One region of the Paenibacillus glycanilyticus genome, then DNA from elsewhere that is predicted to be linked to it. Evidence: riboswitches for the same ligand, from Rfam matches in the RefSeq annotation. Region 1 holds a riboswitch; each other region holds the start of a gene.

Evidence for each region. Region 1 has a riboswitch for cyclic di-AMP ahead of ACR9FF_RS23465 (TrkH family potassium uptake protein). Riboswitches for the same ligand answer to the same signal wherever they lie in the genome.
Region 2: it holds a riboswitch for cyclic di-AMP, as region 1 does, so the genes downstream of both, ACR9FF_RS00145 (3D domain-containing protein) here and ACR9FF_RS23465 (TrkH family potassium uptake protein) in region 1, are expected to answer to the same signal.
Region 3: it holds a riboswitch for cyclic di-AMP, as region 1 does, so the genes downstream of both, ACR9FF_RS26155 (KamA family radical SAM protein) here and ACR9FF_RS23465 (TrkH family potassium uptake protein) in region 1, are expected to answer to the same signal.

What each region holds. Positions count from the first base shown of each region.
Region 1 is NZ_CP195155.1:5,214,216-5,221,464, forward strand. Features, by position in the region: gene ACR9FF_RS23460 (potassium channel family protein) at 1-44, opposite strand, end outside; gene ACR9FF_RS23465 (TrkH family potassium uptake protein) at 62-1,402, opposite strand; cyclic di-AMP (ydaO/yuaA leader) riboswitch at 1,473-1,634, opposite strand; gene ACR9FF_RS23470 (CPBP family intramembrane glutamic endopeptidase) at 1,884-3,479, shown strand; gene ACR9FF_RS23475 (hypothetical protein) at 3,646-4,161, shown strand; gene ACR9FF_RS23480 (hypothetical protein) at 4,290-4,832, shown strand; gene uvrC (excinuclease ABC subunit UvrC) at 4,809-6,677, opposite strand; gene ACR9FF_RS23490 (hypothetical protein) at 6,972-7,118, shown strand; gene ACR9FF_RS23495 (YezD family protein) at 7,178-7,249, opposite strand, start outside.
Region 2 is NZ_CP195155.1:25,132-32,380, forward strand. Features, by position in the region: gene ACR9FF_RS00135 (HD domain-containing protein) at 208-1,503, shown strand; gene ACR9FF_RS00140 (TatD family hydrolase) at 1,534-2,307, shown strand; cyclic di-AMP (ydaO/yuaA leader) riboswitch at 2,491-2,700, shown strand; gene ACR9FF_RS00145 (3D domain-containing protein) at 2,945-4,078, shown strand; gene rnmV (ribonuclease M5) at 4,234-4,779, shown strand; gene rsmA (16S rRNA (adenine(1518)-N(6)/adenine(1519)-N(6))-dimethyltransferase RsmA) at 4,785-5,681, shown strand; gene yabG (sporulation peptidase YabG) at 6,882-7,249, shown strand, end outside.
Region 3 is NZ_CP195155.1:5,808,569-5,815,817, forward strand. Features, by position in the region: gene ACR9FF_RS26135 (YheC/YheD family protein) at 1-102, shown strand, start outside; gene ACR9FF_RS26140 (CapA family protein) at 116-1,183, shown strand; gene ACR9FF_RS26145 (C40 family peptidase) at 1,437-1,946, opposite strand; gene ACR9FF_RS26150 (alpha/beta hydrolase) at 2,248-3,354, opposite strand; gene ACR9FF_RS26155 (KamA family radical SAM protein) at 3,422-4,432, opposite strand; cyclic di-AMP (ydaO/yuaA leader) riboswitch at 4,615-4,753, opposite strand; gene ACR9FF_RS26160 (hypothetical protein) at 4,850-5,200, opposite strand; gene thiD (bifunctional hydroxymethylpyrimidine kinase/phosphomethylpyrimidine kinase) at 5,268-6,095, opposite strand; gene thiO (glycine oxidase ThiO) at 6,119-7,225, opposite strand.

The sequences.
Region 1 (7,249 bases):
CCGAACCTCCCCAAGCCTACGATCACGAATTGATTGTTCTTCATTCTTGCTCTCTATTCCCCTATCCAATCGTAATTTTGCCTTCCGGATACCGGTACAGCTCTTTCTCTGTTTTTGGCCCTAGCGCGTAAGCAAGCGTCAGCGGACCAAGCCGTCCGGCGAACATCGTTACCGCAATGACTATTTTGCCGAAGAACGTCAGCTCAGGCGTAATGCCCGTCGTTAGGCCAACGGTGCCAAACGCCGACGTTGTTTCGAATAAAATTTTCAGGAACTGCTGGTCTTCCGTCGTGGACAGCAGCATCGTTACCAATAGGACCAGCGTGAGCGACAGCATCGTAATCGTCAGCGCCTTGAAGATCCGGTCCTTCCCAAGCCGGTAATGGAAAAGAACGATATCTTCCCGCCCGCGGATCATCGCGATAACCGCCCCGACCATCGTGGTAAAGGTTGTCGTCTTGATTCCCCCGCCTGTAGAGCCCGGCGAAGCGCCGATAAACATCAGAATAACGGTGAAAAAGACGGTCGCCTGCCGAAGCTGGGTATAATCCAGCGTGTTGGCCCCCGCCGTTCTAGGCGTAACGGACTGGAAGAAGGAAGCCAGAATCTTTTCGCCCCAATTGAGGGAACCAAGCGTATTGCTGTTCGAAAACTCGAAAACGAAAATAACAACAGCGCCAGCGGCAATCAGGATGCCGGTTGTCGAGAGAACAACCTTGCTGTGCAGCGACAGTCTTTTGTTTTTCCGGAACTCCAGCAAATCCGCCATTACCACAAAACCTAATCCGCCAAAAATAATGAGCAGCATCGACACGATATTAACGAGCGGGTCCCCTACGTACATCGTTAAGCTGCGGAAATGGCCGAAGATATCAAAGCCTGCGTTGTTGAAGAAGGATATCGAATGAAAGAGCCCAAACCATACCGCTCTCCCAAACGGCATGTCAAAGGCGAATCGGACGGCAAACAGAACAGCGCCAACCAGCTCTATCGTTAAAGAGTAGAAGATCACTCTGCGGATTAGTCTGACGATACCCTCCATACTCGTCTGGTTCATCGCTTCCTGCAGAATGAGCCGTTCCTTAAGCGAAATCCTCTTGCGCAGCACCAGCGCAATCAGCGTGGCCATGGTCATAAAGCCTAATCCGCCAAGTTGGATAAGAGAGAGGATGATGATTTTGCCAAAGGTAGAGAAGTATGTACCCGTATCGACGACAACAAGTCCGGTCACGCAGGTCGCCGAGGTTGCCGTGAACAACGCATCGATAAAGGGCAGGCGCGAGCCATCGCTTGAGGAGAAGGGCATTGACAGCAGCACGGCTCCAATCACGATAATCATGGCAAAACCAAAGACCAGAATCCTTGGCGGCGACCATTTCAGGATATTGAGATATTTGGCCATTCTTCTCTCCTTTTAATAGATCTTTCAACATTTGGGCATAAAAAAAAGCACGGGAACTCCCATGCAAATGAGTCCTGTTCCACGCAGCCTACGAGGTTAGCTGACGGATTCGGGCCTGGAAAGGCAGCCCTATTCAAGCGGAATGCTCGAAATTCACCCCATGCTGGCGGATTGCTCCGGACAGCGGTTTGGTTCCCCCGTTTTCAAAAACGAAATTCGGCTGATACGATTCGATTAATATGACGTAACGATTATACGCCCAAACTGCGGAAACGATCAAAATGAGCCTAAGCGATAATTAAGCGGAATTCGTTCAAAAACGGGCAATCCTACAGAACAATTGGCTGCTTGCTGGCTGCAAGTCCTTATTTCACCGCTTTCCGTTTGCATCCTCTACTTTCGCCCGCATTGGATAAATGAGGTTAATAATGGTATTGTTACTGTAGCGAAGCATCGTCTGAATTCGAAATGGAGGTTTTGTATGATCCCTTCCATCGCTCCTCATGATTGGAAAAGATTCCTGTGGGCTGCTGTCGCAGGCGCAATTATTTTCATCTTTACCCAGTTCGGCCCTGCAGCCGGGGACCAACTGTTCTCAAGCTCAACTCCTAAGGTTATTGCAAAAAGCGAAGCCGAGTCGACCGCGAAAAAGTTCGTCCGGGAACAGTTCGGCAAAGCAGCCGTAACCGCCCATACGATTTATCAGACCGACAGTCTGGCAAACGGTTATTTCTCCAAGGAAGAGCTGCTGGGCAAGTTCGAAGATAAATATGACGCCAAGTTCCCGACCGATACGTTCCAGGTCAATCTGGATCTGGAGGACGGCACAAAAGCTTATGTCTACGTCCATATGACTAACGGCAGTATTACAGGCTGGCATTGGCTTGGCGGTCAATCTTCCGGCAATGCTCAATCGGTTCAAACGTCAGCGAAGGCTTTTGCCGAAACGAAAGGGTTCCGGCCGGAAGAATTGGACAGCCTGTACATCGATGACCAAGGAGACGCCGTGCTTCACCCTACCGGTTATACGCTTGGTGACGCTTCACTTGAGCTGATTATCGGAGTAGGTCTTGTTGATGATAAAGCAGTGATCACCAGGTACAAGCCAGCTTTCCAAGCACCGGCGGATTACGTCTCTTACGTGGAAGGCCAGAAAAAGACGGGCAGCGCGCTGTCTGTTGTCAGCCTGGCGTACATGTGCTTCATCTCCCTCGTTTTATCGCTTATTTACGCGATTCTTTACAGGGGACACACGACCTTTAAACGCGGGATATTTATCAGCTTGGTGTTTATCGTATTCTACATCTATAACAATCTGAACGTTCTTGATGGCATCATGGCAACCTTTGGCGAGCAGAGCCGGTCGGATGCCGAGATGAAGGCTACCGTTTTGATTACGGTCGTGCTGCTCATTCCGGTTGGCCTCGCCGTTTACTTCGCCTTAGTCGCCGGTGACGGGATGTGGCGCTCGCAAAAACGCCCCTTATGGCCGGGATTCCGCGAGCGAGGCTATGGCGAGCATGTATGGCGCAGCGTTGGCCTCTCCTATCTTTTTGCAGCGATTATCCTTGGCGCGCAAGCGATCATTATGGTCGCCATGAAGTTTCTTGCAGGCTCCTGGGCAACCAGCGATGCTACGCAGTCGCCTTACAATACGGATATGCTATGGCTTATGCCGATGATGGCCTGGTGCGCTGCCATATCCGAAGAAGCGATATTCCGGTTGTTCGGCATTGCTTTATTCAAAAAATGGTTCAAAAATACGTTTATCGCTACGCTTATTCCCACGATCATGTGGGCGCTGGGACATGTCGGCTATCCGATCTTCCCGTTCTATACGCGTATCGTGGAGCTTGTTATTCTGGGAACGGTATTTTGTCTTATTTTCCTCCGCTATGGCTTTATAACGGCCGTGTTCACCCACGCAATTCTGGACAGCCTTATTATGAGCTTCGAGCTGGTCAGCGTTGGAGGAGGCGTTAATATTACCGCAGCCCTTATCTATGCTATTCTGCCTGTTATTATCGCTTGGGTTATCAAATCCTGGCATAAACGGCGCACTCCAATACGGGTCTGAAAGGACTCCTTATAAAAAAAGGAATGTATCTCTTCGAAGATACATTCCTTTTTTCGCAATAACGGCACTCTACACCGCCCATTTAATAGAAACGGTCACTTTGTCCAAGAGAAATCCTGTCCAACTTAATATAATCTATTAAACCAACATATGGAGTGTGATAGGATTGATTGCAAGAATCAGCGGCTATGACCGCAAACAGAGCTCATGCAATAAAAGCTATGAGAAACAGTCGTCATGCAAAAAGTCAAGCGGCCATCACAAATCGTCCGGGAAAAAGAACAAATCAGGCGGCAAGAAAAATTGCTGCTGCCAACACAAGTCTTCCAGCAAAAAATCGGACGGCTATTCACACAAATCAAATGGCTGCAAATGCGAACACAAATCAAATGGCCGCAAATACGAGCACAAATCTTCGGGCTATAGCGACAATTCGGTAATTCCGTACAACAAGGAAGAAAAATCAAGCGGAAAAAGCTATGCTGAATATGCTTATGGCATCCTTAGCAAGCTGTCGCTCGGACAAGTTATTCATCGCGTTACGCTGGATAACGGAAAGGATCTGGATAAAGCGAAATGGGCTGGCTTTAAGAATGGGCATGCTACTTTCTCTGCTTTCAACTACAAAACGACTTACCTCGTTTATGTCCCGTTGAACAAAATTACAAGCATCGCTTTGTAAAGAAAATTAATCAAGAAACTATTTCATTTGTTTATCCACTCCTGTACAAGAGCAACTCTAGCAACCTTCATATAATCTAGTATTACGTTCATGAGGAGTGATAGAATTGCCAAAAAACCATAGCTCGGGTGGCAACCAAAGTCCCGGAGGCAACCAAAGTCCCGGCGGCAACCAAAGTCCTGGCGGCAACCAAAGTCCCGGAGGCAACCAAAGTCCTGGCGGCAACCAAAGTCCTGGCGGCAATCAAAGTCCTGGCGGCAATCAAAGTCCCGGCGGCAATCAAAGTCCTGGCGGCAATCAAAGTCCCGGCGGCAGAAGTGCAGGAGCTAACAAAGCTGGAGCTAATAAAAAATCAGGTGGCAGCAAAGGCAATAAAAGCGGTAAACCCGGTGGCAGCAAAGGCAATAAAAGCGGCAAATCAGGCGGCAGCAAAGGCAATAAAAGCAGCAAATCCGGTGGTAGCAAAGGCAATAAAAGCGGCAAATCAGGCGGCAGCAAAGGCAATAAAAGCGGCAAATCAGGCGGCAGCAAAGGCAATAAAAGCGGCAAATCCGGTGGTAGCAAAGGCAATAAAAGCGGCAAACCAGGCGGTCGCAAAGGCAAATAAAAAAATAAAGGCAAGTAATATAAAAAGGAATGAGGTTGCCTCATTCCTTTTCTTCTTCATTTAACGAAGCTAAAATTTGCGAAGCCAGCTTCTCGCCAATAGACAGAGGCTTGAAGTCCTCGATTGAAGCTTCCCTTATCTTCTTAATCGAGCCAAAATGCTTAAGCAGCAGCTTGCGGCGCTTCTCTCCGATTCCCGGAATCGCATCCAGCTGGGAAGCGATCATAGATTTGCCGCGCTGTTCGCGGTGGAAAGAAATCGCAAACCGGTGGACTTCATCCTGAATCCGCTGCAGCAGATAAAATTCCTGGCTGTCGCGGGGCAGCGGCACGACTTCCGGCGGATCACCGGTCATCAATTGGGCCGTCTTATGCTTTGCATCCTTCACAAGTCCGCATACCGGAATATAAAGCCCCAGCTCATTTTGCAAAATATCCAGTGCTGCGGAGATTTGTCCCTTGCCACCGTCGACTACGATTAAATCCGGAGGAGTCTGCTGCTCCTTCAGCATTCTTTCGTAACGGCGCCGCACAACCTCGCGCATCGTTTCGTAATCATCCGCGCCAACAACGGTTTTCACCTTATACTTGCGGTACTCTTTCCTGTCCGGCTTGCCATCCGTAAAGACAACCATCGCCGAGACCGGATTTGTGCCTTGGATATTCGAGTTATCGAACGCCTCGATTCGCCGGACCTCGGGCAGTCCAAGCCATTCGGCTAGTCCTTCCGAAGCGCGGACGCTTCTCTCTTCGTCCCGCTCGATCAGGCGGAATTTATCCGCCAGCGCAATCTTGGCATTATCGATAGCCATGGATACGGCTTCGCTTTTCCGTCCGCGCTGCGGCATCAGCACCTTCACCTTCAGCCAGTTATGCAGCATCGTTGCGAACTCATCGGCAGCCGTGGACGACTCCGCCGTCCCTTCTTCCTCATCGGCCGGGAGCGGCAGCAAAATCTGCTTCGGCAATGCCGGGTTATCGCTGTAATATTGGGTAACGAATGTCATAAAGTCATCGTATTCTTCCCCATAATAAGGGAATGTTGTGCCGCGCCGTTCAATCATTTTTCCCTGGCGCATGTACAGAATCTGCACGCACATCCAGCCCTTCTCTACCGCGTAGCCGAAGATGTCGCGGTCTAGGGCATCATTCATCGTAATCTTCTGCTTCTCGATAACCGCATCGATGCTGATGATCTGATCGCGGTATTCCTTGGCACGCTCGAAATTAAGCTCTTCGGCGGCAGCTTCCATTTTACGCTGAATTTCCGCTTTTACGGCATCATGGCCGCCGTTAAGGAACTTGGTAATTTCCTGAATCATCGCATCGTATTGGCCCTGCTCCACATCGTACTCGCAAGGGGCAATACATTGGCCGATATGATAGTACAAGCATACTTTATCAGGCAGCGTTCCGCATTTGCGCAGCGGATAAAGCCGGTCCAGCAGCTTCTTGGTTTGCTGAGCCGCGAAGGCATTCGGGTACGGTCCGAAATATTTGCCTTTATCCTTCACGACACGCCGCGTAACCTCAAGGCGCGGGTGTTTTTCGTTCGTAATCTTAATATACGGAAAAGTTTTGTCGTCCTTCAGAAGAACATTGTATCTTGGATGATATTGCTTGATCAGATTGCATTCGAGAATGAGTGCTTCCATATTGCTCGAGGTAATAATATAGTCAAAGTCGCGGATTTCCGATACGAGCCGCTGCGTTTTTCCGTTATGGCTTCCGTTGAAGTAGGAGCGGACGCGATTTTTCAACACCTTCGCTTTGCCTACATATATAATGGTGCCTTCCCCGTTCTTCATTAAATAACAGCCGGGCTGGTCTGGAAGCAGCGCTAATTTGTTGCGGATTAGCTCTTCGGCTTCCGCCCTGCTGGCGGGTGTATTTTGTTGTTGCTGATCCATTTTGTCCCTCCTAAAAAGAATTACCATACTATTGGCCGAGAATCGGCAATTGTGGTAATTCTTACTTCGTAAGCGTAAACTCAGAATTACCATACTATTGGCCGAGAATCGGCGATTTTGTGGTAATTCTTACTTCGTAAGCATAAGCTTCGCGCTGTTTATCTATTCCTTTATATTAGCATATCGAACGCATGTTTCGCTTTATAATTGTCAATGAATTGCTTTACAATTATTCGTAAAGTTGGGTATACTATTATAAGCTTGAATGGTCTTCAAGGGAGGCGTAATCCACTAATGGAAAATGTACGTGATCCGCGCGAACATGTGAATGAAGAACCGCGCCACGACTTGATGGACGTTATGACAGGCTTTGGCGGAATGCTGGGCTTTATGACCGTCATTTTTGCTGCAGCCGTCATCATTAAATTCGTCATTTCGTAACCACAAACAAGAAAAGCTCCGTACCGGATATCCGGTACGGAGCTTTTTTCGCTTTATTATCATTGGGCAACGGCGCGAAGGTTATCGCCGTTAGCTGCCTTTTGCTCCGGCTGCGCCTGCTTATGGGAAGG
Region 2 (7,249 bases), 1.6 Mb from region 1:
CAACGATTCCCATAATAGTCAACCGAGAAAGTCTTTAATAGAGCTTACTAGACCTATATTTACGGGAATTTGACTCTATAGCAAGGTCATATTAATCTTACTATAGAATACAACAGCTTCGACAATTTGGAAACTATATTACGACAGTATTCGACATTCTACCAGAGTTTTGTGTCGAAACCATGAACAAAGGGGTTGAAAGGGCGAGTGAATCAGCAGCTGACCGAAGAGAAGGTTTTTAAGGATCCGGTGCACAAATATATTTACGTGCAGGATCAGACGGTGTGGGATTTGATCAACACGAAGGAGTTTCAGAGGCTTAGACGAATTCGCCAGCTTGGGACCTCTTATTTGACGTTTCATGGCGCAGAACACAGCCGCTTCTCCCACTCCTTAGGGGTTTATGAAATAACGAGGAAAATCATCTCTCAATTCGAGCGTAACGAGTATCCGGGCTGGCCGGCGGAGGAAAGACTGCTGGCTCTCTGCGCCGCTCTTCTGCACGACGTTGGCCATGGGCCTTTTTCTCATTCGCTGGAGCAGGTATTCGACACTCATCATGAGCAATGGACCTGTGCGATTTTGCTGGAGGATACGGAAGTTAACCGCGTGCTGCGCCGCGTATCGGAGGATTTCCCGGAGAAGGTAGCCTCGGTAATCAGCAAGACGTACCCGAACCCGATCGTTGTAAGCCTGATTTCCAGCCAGATGGATGCGGACCGGATGGACTATCTGCTGCGCGATGCTTATTTTACGGGAGTCAACTACGGCAACTTCGACCTGGAGCGGATTTTGCGCGTCCTGCGTCCCGTTCAGGGCAAGATTGTCGTAAAGGAAAGCGGGATGCATGCCATTGAGCATTACTTAATGTCCCGTTACCAGATGTATTGGCAAATTTATTTCCATCCGGTTACCCGGAGCTCGGAGATTATACTAAGGCAGATCACCCGCCGGGCCAAGGAGCTGTACGACAGCGGCTATACCTTTTCGTGGATGCCGGGACCCATTAACAAGCTGCTTGACGGCAGCATTACGGTGCCGGATTATTTGAAGCTGGACGAGGCCTACATGCAGACGATTTTCTCGTTATGGACCGAAGAGAAGGATGCATTGCTCGCCGGGTTGTGCGACCGGTTCCTCAATCGCCAGCTCTACAAATACATTACGCTTGATGATCCGGGGGATTCTTTATTGGAAGAAGCGGCTCTGGAGTTCATCGCGATCGGTCTTAACCCGGACTACCATATGGAAATCGATTTCCCGTTTGACCAGCCTTACGACATTTATCGCCCCGATGCGAAAAAAGGCGGGAAAGAGGATAAAGCGCCGATTTTGCTGCTTAACGAAGATAACACCTTAAGCGAAATATCGGTGAAATCCGACATTGTACGATCCATCAGCGGACTGCATCAAGGCCAGTATCATATCTATTACCCGATCGAGCCCCTGCTCGCCGCTGCTGACCGGTTAAGCCCGGCTGTCCGGGAATTATTCAAAATTTAACTCTATATATAGAAGGAGCTTGCAGCTAAGATGATATCTTTATTCGACACGCATACCCACCTGGACTCTCCGCAATTCGACAACGACCGTGCCGAAGTTATCGAAAGAGCGCGTGCTGCCGGTGTCGATTTAATGATCAATATCGGTTTCAACCGCGAAACAATTCCAACGACGATGGAGCTTGCGGAAAAATACGATTTTATTTATGCAGCAGTTGGCTGGCATCCGGTGGACAGCGTTTTCATGGAGCCGGGGGATCTGGAATGGATCGAGCAGCTTTGCGCCCATCCGAAGGTTGTAGCCATAGGGGAAATCGGTCTTGATTACCACTGGGATACCTCTCCGAAGGATGTGCAGCACCGGGTATTCCGGGATCAAATTCGCCTAGCCAGGAAGCTGGGTAAGCCGATTGTCATCCATAACCGGGATGCGCATGAGGACATTGTCCGTATTCTGAGGGAAGAGAAAGCGTCTGAAGTCGGAGGGGTTATGCACTGCTACTCCGGCAGCTGGGAAACGGCAAAAATGTGCCTCGATATGAACTTCTATATTTCGTTCGGCGGACCGGTCACTTTCAAAAATGCAAGGGTGCCAAAAGAGGTGCTTGCGAACGTTCCGCTTGACCGTCTTCTTATCGAAACGGACTCCCCATATTTGTCTCCACATCCATTTAGAGGGAAGAGAAATGAGAGCTCGTATGTGTCCCTGGTCGCAGAGGCAGCAGCGGAAATAACAGGAAAATCCAAGGAGGAAATCGCAGTTATTACAAGCGCAAACGGTAAAAAATGTTTTGGTATTGTTTAAAAACGGATTAAAACCGCTGAAATAAGGACTATAGCGGCGATAAAACTCTTTTTACTTGTTGGAATCGCCGATATTTGCCTTCAGAATCCTAAAATTTCGTTAAAATCGTCTTTTAACGCATCTTTACAATTCTGTGGTCAGGAATGTATGATTTTTCTCAGAGCTTTAACTTTTGTATTGGATTTCCAGTTTGCGCTTAATCTCCGAAAGCCGGAGAGCGGGGGAACCAACGACAGCGGATGCGTAGTTAAGACGTCTTGAAGCATCGCGTGGCGTATGAATTCTTCAGGGGTGAATTTTGCGGCGATTGCCATGAGCATTCGTTCCGCGGATAGGGCAGCTCTCTCGCCCGAACCCGTCAGCTAACCTCGTAAGCGATTATAGAGAGCGATCAACCTCGTGTATTCACCTTTTCCTGAATGTTTGATTACCCAGGAAGCCACGATCAGATCCTCTGTCGAAGGCTTCTTTTTATTTTCGATTTTCGCTATTCGGAAATAGTCTTTACAGGGTAAATCTTGGAGGTGGGAGGCCGTAACACTGGAGCGTGCTTGTCACGCCAATATACTTAATAGTCGCGTCAATAGTATCATGCGTAACAGTTTGGCGGCGGGGCTATGAAGGAGGACCGATAGAAGTGGGAATGATCCAGGCTAAGGAGACCCATGGGAAGCGATCATCCAGCATGACTTTCGCATTGCGATGGAAGCATGAAAACTTGCGTTTAATTGTTCTGAGTGCAATTATCTCAATCGCTATGACTTTCATGTTTTTGGTGTTGTTGTACGGATCGGCTGATAAGAGCGTATCCGTAGTAGTGAACGGACAAGAAACTGTTGTTAAGACAAAACAATGGGTCCTGCAACGCCTACTGGATGAACAAGCTATAACGGTTGGACCCTATGACGAGGTATCTCATCCTCTGAATGCGTCCATCAAAGACGGAGACCGCATCGAAATCAAGTACGCGGTTCCGGTTACCGTAAAAGCAGATGGCAAAACATCGACGGTGTACACGACAGAGAAAACAGTACAGGCGGCGATCGGGAAATTAAATATTCCTGTCCGCGATCAAGATAAAGTTATCCCGTCTCTCGATACTCAGATTTCGAAGGCAATGACGGTGACCGTTACCCGCATCGATACCAAGGTAGCAGAGAATGAACGGACTTTGCCGTTCTCGATCGTAAAGAAACAAGATCCTACCCTCGAGAAAGGGAAGGAGAAGCTGGTGCAATCCGGCAAGAATGGCGTCGTTATCGAGCGCGTGGAGAAAAAGTACGAGAACGGTGTTCTTGTCTCCTCCAAGCTGGTCGACAAGGTCGTTCAGAAGCATACGGTCAGTCAGGTCGTAGCGGTCGGATCGAAGAAGGACGTACATACGCTCTCGGCTGCGAGCACGGGCTCCTATACAAAGAGCGGCGTAACGTTTAAGGCAAAGAAGATTCTCAAGAATGTCACTTTAACCGCCTATTCGGCAGGCGTAGCTTCTACGGGCAAGGATGAGAGTCATCCGGGATACGGCATTACGGCTTCCGGCGCGAAGGTGAAGGAAGGCCGTACGATCGCGGTGGATCCGGATGTTATTCCAATTGGCTGGTGGGTGTACATCGAAGGCATTGGCTTCCGCAGAGCGGAGGATACGGGCAGCGCCATCAATGGCAACAAGATCGACGTTTACTTTGACAGCACAAGCTATGCCAATAAGTTCGGCCGGAAAAAAGGGTATACCGTATACGTGCTTGGACCAACCAAGCCAACCGCAAGCTAATGGCTTCACGCTATCGTATTTCATTGTTAAATATGCCATTATAAGAAGAGGCGCTGCCTCTTCTTTTTGTGTGTATGGAGATGCTAAGCAGGCTGCATAATCATTGACGGTGAAAGAAGAGCGAAAGTTGCTGCTTTGGAAAGGAATGTTCGCTTGTGATTAAGGAAATTATTGTGGTGGAAGGCAAAGACGATACGGTAGCCGTGAAGCGGGCCGTTGAGGCGGATACGATCGAAACGAACGGTTCTGCGGTTGGCGAGGAAGTGCTTCGCCGGATCGAGCTGGCGATGGAACGCAGAGGCGTTATTATATTTACGGACCCCGATCATGCGGGCGAGAGAATTCGCAAAATTGTCGCGCGGCGCGTGCCGGGCTGCAAGCATGCTTTTCTGCCGCAGGAGAAGGCCATGTACAAAGGCGATATCGGAATCGAGAACGCAAGCCCCGAAGCGATTCGTCAGGCGCTCTCCGAGCTGCGGACGGAGATGGCGGCGGGAGAAGGGGACATTACCTGGGAGGATCTGATGGAAGCGGGTCTTATCGTCCATCCGGACGCGGCAAACCGCCGTCTTCGGATGGGCAAGCTGCTTGGGATCGGATATGCGAACGGCAAGCAGTTTTTCAAACGGTGTACAAGCTTCCGGATCTCCCGCGAAGAATTCGCGGAGGCTCTGCGTACGATGGAACAGGGACAGGAGTGAACGGTATGAGCGGAAACGATATGAAGGCGATTGAAGTAGCAACGCCGAAACGCACGAAGGAAATTATCGCGAAGTATGGCTTCTCGTTTAAGAAGAGCTTGGGCCAGAACTTCCTGATTGATCAAAATATTTTGCACAAGATCGTAAACGCGGCCGGACTCGACAAGACGAAGGGCGCTCTTGAGATCGGACCGGGCATCGGCGCGCTCACGCAGCATCTGGCTGCGGCAGCGGGCACGGTAACGGCTATTGAGATCGACAACCGGCTTATTCCGATACTGGGTGACATTCTGGCGGGCGAGGAGCATGTGAAGGTCGTGCATGGCGACGTGCTTAAGCTGGATCTGAAAAAGCTGTTCGAGGAGCGTTTCGCTGACGTGACTGGCGTAAGCGTCGTGGCGAACCTGCCGTATTATGTGACGACTCCGATTCTGATGAAGCTGCTGGAAGAGCGTCTGCCGCTCGAGAACATCGTCGTCATGATTCAGAAGGAAGTCGCGGAGCGGATGGCGGCGAAGCCGGGCGGCAAGGAATACGGCAGCTTGAGCGTAGCCGTGCAGTATTACTGCGAGCCGCAGCTTGTCTGCATCGTGCCGCATACGGTATTTATTCCACAGCCGAATGTAGACTCGGCTGTCATCAAGCTGGCGGTGCGCGAGAAGCCGCCGGTCGATGTGGAGGACGAGGCGCATTTCTTCCGCATCGTCCAGGCGAGCTTCGCCCAGCGCCGCAAAACGCTGGCGAACAATCTGACGGCGTTCGTGGGCAAGGAACGCCGCGAGGAAATGACGCAGCTGCTTATCGGCTGCGAGATTGATCCTGGCCGTCGAGGAGAGACCTTGTCCCTCGACGAGTTCGCCCGCATCAGCCGCGCCTTCCTGGCGGCGGGCTGGCGGGGTTAGCTCGGCCTGCTGTTAGCAGCCGAGCCTTGTTTGAGCCGGCGGCGAGCGGTTAGCGCCGCCGGTTTGTTGTGGCCTTGCCCGCCGCCGGAGTGGCGGGCGGGGAGAGCCTTGGCACGGCTGCGAAGCGCCGTGCGGGTCCTCGGGCCTGTACGGGGGCATTGTGGCCCCCAAACAGCCCGCTCATCCGTTCAGAGTATCCCACTGAGATCTGTCAGCTACCAGATGCTCCTGTAACGCGGAAAAAACGACTTTCGCGGCTCTACTGTCGTTTGCTCCATCCACTATGGCCTCAGCAACACGAAAAAACCGACTTACACGAATTATCTTCGCTTCATTTGCCCTCCAGAACCCCAGCAACACGAAAATTTCCTCTTACAGCCCACAAAGAATACTAAGCACACTGCTTAAAGATCCTGTAGCATGAAAAACCGACTTACACGGCCTCACCGTCGCTCCACCATTACCCGGGCAATACGCAAGTGAGGGAATGGGGAGAGACAGTTTAATTTAAGGAATAACGCAAATCGTTGCTCCAGGGGAACAGTAACTACTCTTCGGTGAGATCTTGCAATTCCCAACCTGTTGACGGACTAATTATGGCGGTGGGCGATGTGCATCTAGTGAGGCGCAAAGGCGGCAAAGAGTGATTCAGAGCAATATAATCATCCTTATATGCGTGATTTGCTAACGGCCCCCAGATGCAGCTCTGATGCCGTTAATGGTTATTCTCCGCCTGGGGCTCTGTCGCAGGCAGGCATTGCTACGCCACTACGCTACGTGGAGCAAAGGTGGGTCACGCTTGTAAGGCACTCGTTGCCAGCAGGCAAAAGTTGGCCTCGAGTGTGTAGGCAACGCAACATCGGGCAGGCAACGCCGCTGCCCGCCCGCCATATCGCCGCGCCAGGTGCAGCAGCGCGGGCAGCCTCGGCCTCCCATAAGGAATGTGGGGAGGCAATTGGGAGGCGCAGGCTACCCGCAAGAGGGTAAGGGGTAACTCCCATAAGGAGCGGAGCGTCCGCCTTTGCCTGTACATTGCCACCCATGTGGCATAGTTCAAGCAATGTACAGGCAACAGCGGCCGTTGGGAGTTACCCCGTCCCTCAAAGCGGCAGCCGGAGCCCGTCCCCTAAGCAATCGCACAATTTTCTCCGCACATTCCGTCCCCTCCACCCATACGATAGACGAAGAGGTGATTTACCCATGAAGCAAGGGGACCTGGTCGTCCGCAATTCCTATGGCGGTGACGTGCTGTTCCGAGTTGAAGAGATGCGATCCGATCAAGCGTTATTGAAAGGCACGGATTACCGTTTGCTTGCGGATGCGCCAATTCCCGACTTGTCGGTTGTTCGTGACCCGGAAGCGACAAGCGCGCGGCAGCAAGTGAAGATTAAAGTGAACGACTCTCTTAAACGGATGCGGCAGGAGAAGGCGCATCTTACGGTGTTATCAAGCCCTGACCGAGCTGCTTTGCAACAGCAAAGCCAGTCTTATTTCGAATTGCCGGGCAAAGTGCTTCATTTGGACGGAGACGGCAACTACTTACGGAAAAGCATGCAGTTGTACCAAAC
Region 3 (7,249 bases), 590 kb from region 1:
GGAAAAAAAATTATGCGGCAGCTGTATGGACTCAAAGCTTGGGAGCAATGCCTGCATACGCATTTTCAATATGCCCGCAGCCTGCTGTCAAAAACCCAATAAACGGAGATGAATCATGAGTACGGAAATAACGATAGCCGCAGTCGGGGATTTCCTGATGAAGACGCGTATTATTAACTCCTGCAAAGGAGAAAAAGGCTATTCCTTCGACCATCTGTTCGAACCGATCGCCCCTTATCTGCGTAATGCCGATCTTACCATCGGCAACCTGGAAACCGTATTTGCGGGTAAAACCTCCGAGGACGCTTACAGTGTGGTGAAACGCCATCCGCGTACGAACTGGCCTATGTTCAACTGCCCGGATGCTTTTGCCGATACCTTAAAAAATCTTGGCTTTGACTTTGTCTCGACAGCCAATAATCATTGCATGGACAACGGCATTAACGGTCTGAAGCGTACGCTCAGAATTTTGGATGCCAAGGGGATTGCCCATACCGGAACTTACCGGACGCAGAATGAATCGCAAAGTCTAGTCGTGAAAGAAGTCAAAGGCATCAAGATCGGCTTCCTTGCTTATACGAAAACCACGAATAAAATACCGGTTCCCTCGGACCATAAATGGGCGGTTGACCTGATCAATCCGGCCAAAATGGTCTCCGACCTGAAACGGCTTAAAGCCAAAAACGTCGATCTGACTATCGTATGCCTGCATATGGGCAGAGAATACTCGAATTACCCGGTTCAAAAGCAAAAGGATATGGTGCAATTATTATTCAAAAACGGCGCTGACATTATACTCGGCGCCCACTCGCATACCATTCAGCCAGCCGTCTTCTACAAAAGCGGATCGGGTATCCGCAGATTCGCCATTTATTCCCTCGGCAATATCATTTCGACCCGCCTCTATTACAACGACCATACTTTAACCGGACTCATTACTCAGCTCCAGGTGCGCAAGCTTGATGACGGCACGATTCGCATTAAGAAGGTTGACTTTATCCCAACCTGGACGCGAATCAGCAAAACGGGAGGCCGAAGCGCCTTTAAGGTCTTCCCGCTTACCGCCCATTTAAAAAAGCTCGACCCGTCCAGTGCCGAAGCCGTCCGCATGAAAAAGATGATCCAGCATGTCCGCCAGCATATCGTAAAGGATCCCGACTCCGTCAACGCGGAAATCATCTAACCGAAAAAAATGCCGTACGGATCACTCCGTACGGCATTTCCCTGTCCTTTAAAGCAATTAAATAAGGTTTTACTTTTTAACTGCGGTGTGACTTAAACGGAGAATTCGAATGTTTCTTGAAAAGTGTAACGTCCGCCTTTGTTCGGGGGAATTCTCTTATATTAATAAATTCAATAAATCCCCCGAACAACAGCGGTTGAAAGAAATATTCGAATGCGCAGTTTCTAAATAAAACCGAGTTAATGAGTCAATCCTAGTTAATCACGCGACGTCCCACGATGAAACGCTGTTTATAGTAGCTATCGTTAACGTTCGATACGATAACGTCCTTCGAAGGGCTCGCGTTATGAATCATTTTGCCGTTGCCGATGTAGATGCCGACATGGCCTACGTCTTTATGGTTTTTCGAGCCGCTGTTCCAGAAGAACAGAAGATCGCCTTTTTTGAAGTTGCCGTAGCCTACTTTCGTACCTACTTTAGCTTGATCATCATCATCACGGTTAACCAGGGTAACGCCAACATTAGCAAGTTTATATACAAGTGCTGTGAAGCCGGAGCAATCCGTAGCGTAAGGGGCTTTTTTCTCCTGACGGTTCTGCCAGCTTACATAGTTCACTTTGCCTTTCAGGTTCAATGCGGTGGAAACAATCTTGTTTCTCTTTGCATCCGCAGACATGGCCGCATCCGCGGTCGTGTGCAACAGGGCCGTTACCGGCAAGGCGATAGCTACCAGCAGCATAGCAATTTTAGTCATGAATTTCATTTCAATACTCACTCCCTAACTTGTTGATAGGGCTATTATAGATTGGCTTAGAACCCCAAGGACACCCGCAAAAATTGGAAACGAGCGGTAAATGAAAGCGTTAAGAATGCTGTAATCTAGGCGTTTCTTGAGTCTTATCCACTTTCTGAGAATGCGATGAGTCTTTATGAGTATTTTCTTACTTGTTGCGTCCTATCAACTATGCTATAATCCTGATTTTTCATATTTCGCGTGCGAAATAACGCAAAAAAGCCCGTTCTTCCATCAAGGAAGAACGGGCTTGGAAAAACTATCTCTTCTATTATAGTGCTTTCAAAGCATTTGCAATTTCGATACACAAATCCTCGGCCTGCGGCACAAAGCCCAGTCGGTCGATAAAAGCATGCGTACATCCCTTGTACCGGATGGTCTTGACCGGTACGCCGGCTGCCGCAAGCTGCCTGCTGTATACCTCCGACTGAATGCGCAGCCCGTCAAATTCGGCTCCTACGCACAACGTACGCGGTAATCCTGCGCTGTCAGCCAGAAGCGGACTGACATAAGGATTACGGACTTCCTCCTCATGCGGCAGATAAAGCTCCCAAGCCTTTCTGCCTTCCGGATCGGCATCGGTAGGCCGTCCAATCCCCAGCATCGGATCAATCATCGCTTTTTGCTCATCCGACATTTCGAATTGGGACAACTCCCACTGATAACCGTTCACCCCATTAAGGAAGGTCACGCATGGATAAATGAGCACCTGCTGAGCTACCATGCGAGTACCCAGATCCCGGTCCTTGGTTGCTACGGCGGCCGACAGATTGCCGCCGGCACTATCGCCGCCTACCGCAATCCGGTTCCGGTCGATGCCGTATTCCTCGGCATGCTCGTAAATATATTGAACGGCATTAAAGCAATCGTTAAATCCGTTAGGGAACTTATGCTCCGGAGCCAAGGAATAATCAATATTAAAGACTACGGCATCGGCCAGCTCGGCAATCAGCCGGCAAGGGTTCTCCACCGCAAACACGGTACCGCCGATCCAGCCGCCGCCGTGAATATAAATGAGACAAGGTTTATTAGGCTTCCGCATCGATTTGCGCGGATAATACCGCCATAGGCCAACCTCATTGTCGCCAAGCTTTACGCGTTCGTAACCGGTGTAAATCTCCACCGTATTCAAATTACGGTTCGGAAATCCCATGGAATCGCGTATAAGCCGAAGCTGCTCCTCCGGCGACGGAGGCTGGTCCGTGGCAGCCTTTTGTTCCCCCGCCCATTTCCTAATAATCTGAAGCTCGTAGGGATCCAGATAACCGGCCCTTGTCTCTTCCGGATTAACCTTTACAATAACCTGCGTGCCGTTCAAGTTTGCTTCTTCCTGCTGAGCTTGCAGGTCGTTCACGATTTCCTGGCCGTATACTCTCATTGATAGAAGCCTCCCGGGATGTGAAATACGATCCCTTCTTACTTCTCCTTTTGCTTATGAACATCCTTTATTTATTCTTGGCAGGCTGACCGGACGGCAGATAGACCATATGATCATCGTGCTCCGACAAATCCTCCAGCCAAGATGCTTCAGGAGGACAATCCAGCATGATAAAACGGCCTTTTCCTTCTTCTTGATAGTGATGGTATTTCACGTAGGCTTTGCCGCCCTCTATATCCAGCAATTCAACCTTGCCGTAATCATGAGCCATCAGAAGCCGGATCCGCTTCCCAAGCTCCGCGGTTAGTTCTTTTGCTTGCTGAACGATGGAGAACTGCGTTTGCAGGGATAGACTAGACTCGGGATAAGAAGGATTAGGACGGTTAATGATAAAGGAATATGGCGAAACCCCAGCCTGGGACAGCTGATCGATCAGCTTGCCTAACAGAAGAGGATCATTATTAACGCCCTTGACAATAGGGGTTTGATTAAGAACGATTACGCCCGCTTGGTGAAGGGCATTAAAGGCTTTCTTCGCTTCGGCCGTTACTTCCCTCGGATGGTTAATCGTGGTCATTAAATAGATGCGTTTCTCCGGACTCGAGAACCGGCTTAACATCTCTAACAGTTCATGGTCCTCGTAAATCCTCATCGGATTATGAACCGGCATTCTGGAATCCAGCCTAATCGTGCCGATATGCTCGATATTCCGCAGCTGCTCGATTATTCGGGTCAGCTTTGAAATACCTAACATCAGGCTATCGCCCGTCAGCACAACCTTATGAATTTCGTTATGTTCGGCGATGTACGCAATTCCTTCCGCTGCCTGGGACACGGGAAGAAGAACCATCGACTGATAAATGTGCTTGCAGCCGGCAGCTTCCCAAGAAAACTCCTGGAGCCCGTGAGGGGCTTCCCCCGCAGCCGCAATCAGATGCTTACGGATCGGATCCTTCGGATCATCCCAGTCAATCAGGTTTAAGTAATAATCATTGACGCGAAAATGCTTCTTAAGCCGTTCTCTTTCCGCCTCCGACAGACCTGCCGATCTACTGTTATCGGCCATTGGTTGTACCATTTCGCATCCCTCCAAAAGGTTATTAAAAGCATCACCTATGCCGGGAAGTCCATCCCACCTCCACGAAAAATGAAAAAAAAGACCCCCGCAGCACAGAGCATGGATATGGTCTGTGCGCAATTTGGGCCTTTAAAACAGAAAAAGACCCTCCAAGGGTCTATCGTTTGCAATGTTATTCGCAAAAGACCCATCTCAAAGCTGACGAGGTTAGCTGACGGACTCGGGATAGATGGTTCCCTACAGCCGATAACCGGCTGATTCGCCCCAAAAGATTGGTTTCCCCGCTTCTCGGCAACGCCGAGAACTAAGCTTATTATAATTATCTCACAATTCGTAATATTGTCAACAATTAATCAGTAAAAATCCCCGCCCAAATTCCCGAGGAAGATTGGGCGGGGTTATGTTAAATCTCTGCGGTCATTTCTTATCCACTTGAAGAAGAAATAAGTGCTTAACCGAAAACGTATCCTTGATGGTATCCTCCGAAATAACGTTCAGCTTGATGAGACCGGCGATTTTGGAGGTATCGGGCTTCGAGAGCAGCCGCCATACATCGGGATCTGGAAGAGCAGCATACAGCTTGCTCTCATCGAATTCCTTGCGCTCCTGGGAAACAATCTTCACCTTGTAGCTGCCTACCTCCAGTTCGGAGAGGTCCAGCTCGGCGCAATGCTGTATAATTTCACCGCGCAGCTCGGATAATTCCTGCTCGATTTCCTTCTGTTTTTGCTTAAGCTGATAATAACGCCTGACTTTGTTATCCTCCACCTTATTCACGCTCCTCTTCATCATATGTATGACGGGAAGCGCGGAATTAGGACTGGATCTTGTCCCGCTATCTAACGGCTAGTCCTCTCTTGCGATAGGCCCAATGATTTGTTGGGCCATGCCCGCTGCCGATGGCAATGCCATCTTCAATGGCTGCCTGTATATAGGCTTTTGCCTGGCGTACGGCTTCCTCGATGTCAAGCCCTTGCGCGAGACCTGCAGTAAGAGCAGCCGAATACGTACAGCCGGTCCCATGGGTACGGGCCGTCTCGATCCGTCTGCCCGCCAGCTCGCTGTAGCCGCTGCCGTCGAAGAGCAGATCCACCGCTTCGGTTCCCGCTTCATGCCCGCCCTTGATCAGGACATAACGGGCGCCAAGGCTGGACAGCTTTTTCGCCGCTTCAAGCTTGTCGGCCTTGTTGCGTACGGCCATACCGGTCAGATGCTCGGCTTCCGGAATGTTTGGCGTTACGATCATCGTCAGAGGCAGCAGCTTGCGGGTTAAAGCCCGCACGGCCTCTACCTGAAGGAGCGACGCGCCGCCTTTGGCGATCATAACCGGATCGACCACAACCTTCTTCCAGCCGAAGAAAGCAATCGCCTCGGCTACTTCCTCGATAATCTCGGCACTAAACAACATGCCGGTCTTTAAAGCGTCAACGCCGATATCGCTGCCGACGGAGTGAATCTGGGCCTTTACCGCTTCCTTGGCGAGCGGGAATACGCCTTGCACGCCAAGGGTATTTTGCGCTGTAATCGCCGTCAAAGCAGACATCCCGTAAGCGCCAAGCTCCTGGAACGTTTTTAAATCCGCCTGAATGCCTGCTCCGCCGCCGCTGTCCGAGCCGGCAATCGTTAAAGCCCGGGCTACATTGCCGTTAATGGATTCCGCCATTTGTATTTCACCCCGTTTATCGTTTAGTAGGAAAACCGTTCCGGCGCAAACGCCGGCAGCCTGCTGCCGTTATCGATGTAATCGGCCACAACCTGTGCCGTTACCGGGCTTAGAAGAATGCCGTTGCGGTAATGGCCCGCCGCCATAATGACGCGGCCGCCCGATTCCTCTAGCGGTCCAAGCAAAGGGAAACCGTCCTGCGTGGATGGCCGGAGGCCTGCCCAGCGGTGGAACGGCTCCCGCTCCTCCAGAAACGGAAACGCCTGCTTGTTCCATTTGCGCAGCCGCTCGATTCCACGCTCCGTAACGGTTGTATCAAAGCCCGCCACATCCTCGGAAGCTCCGCATACGAGCGTACCGTTTTCTTTTGCAACCAAATAGCCCTGATTGCAGAACACCATGTGCTGGACCGGCTTTACTTCCGCTTCATAAGCGCAAATCTGACCGCGGATCGGGTACACCGGAATACGGATGCCGAATACCTCCTCAAGCTCCTGTGCCCAGGCGCCGGAGCAGACGATCAGCCGATCCCCGGTAAAGCTCCAGCCGGTCTCGGCGGTAACAACGACATCGTCGCGCCACTTGTCGACCGTTACCGAGCCTAGCTGCTCGAAGATTCGAACGCCGGTCAGCCGGCATGCCTGCTCAAGCGCCAACACGTAATCCGGCGCGTACACATGGCTTTCCTCCGGCGTGTAGAGAGCGGCCTTCACCTCGCGGGATAACATCGGCTCCTGTCGGAACAGTTCATCCCCTTCCAGCACAATACCGCTTGATCCATGCTCGTTCTGCCAGAGGCGACGACCCTCCAGCGCCAGACGGTCCGCCTCGTGATAGGCAATATAGAGACTGCCCGAATCGGTATATTCGAAGGTCTTGCCGGATACCTGCCGGACCTCGTCGCGCCAGGACGGATACAGCCGCAGGCTTTCCCTGCACAAGCGGAAGAAATCATCCGGCCCTTCCACATTTTCCGAATAGGGGGCAAGCATTCCGGCCGCAGCCCCGGAGGCCTGCCCGCCGCAGCGGCCAATCTCCAGGACAATAGCCTGATGCCCCCGCTTCTGAAGCTCGAAAGCGCAGGAGAGACCCACTACGCCTCCGCCCATAATGACAATCGTTTCTCCCATGATTAGACCAGCTTTCTATCAAAT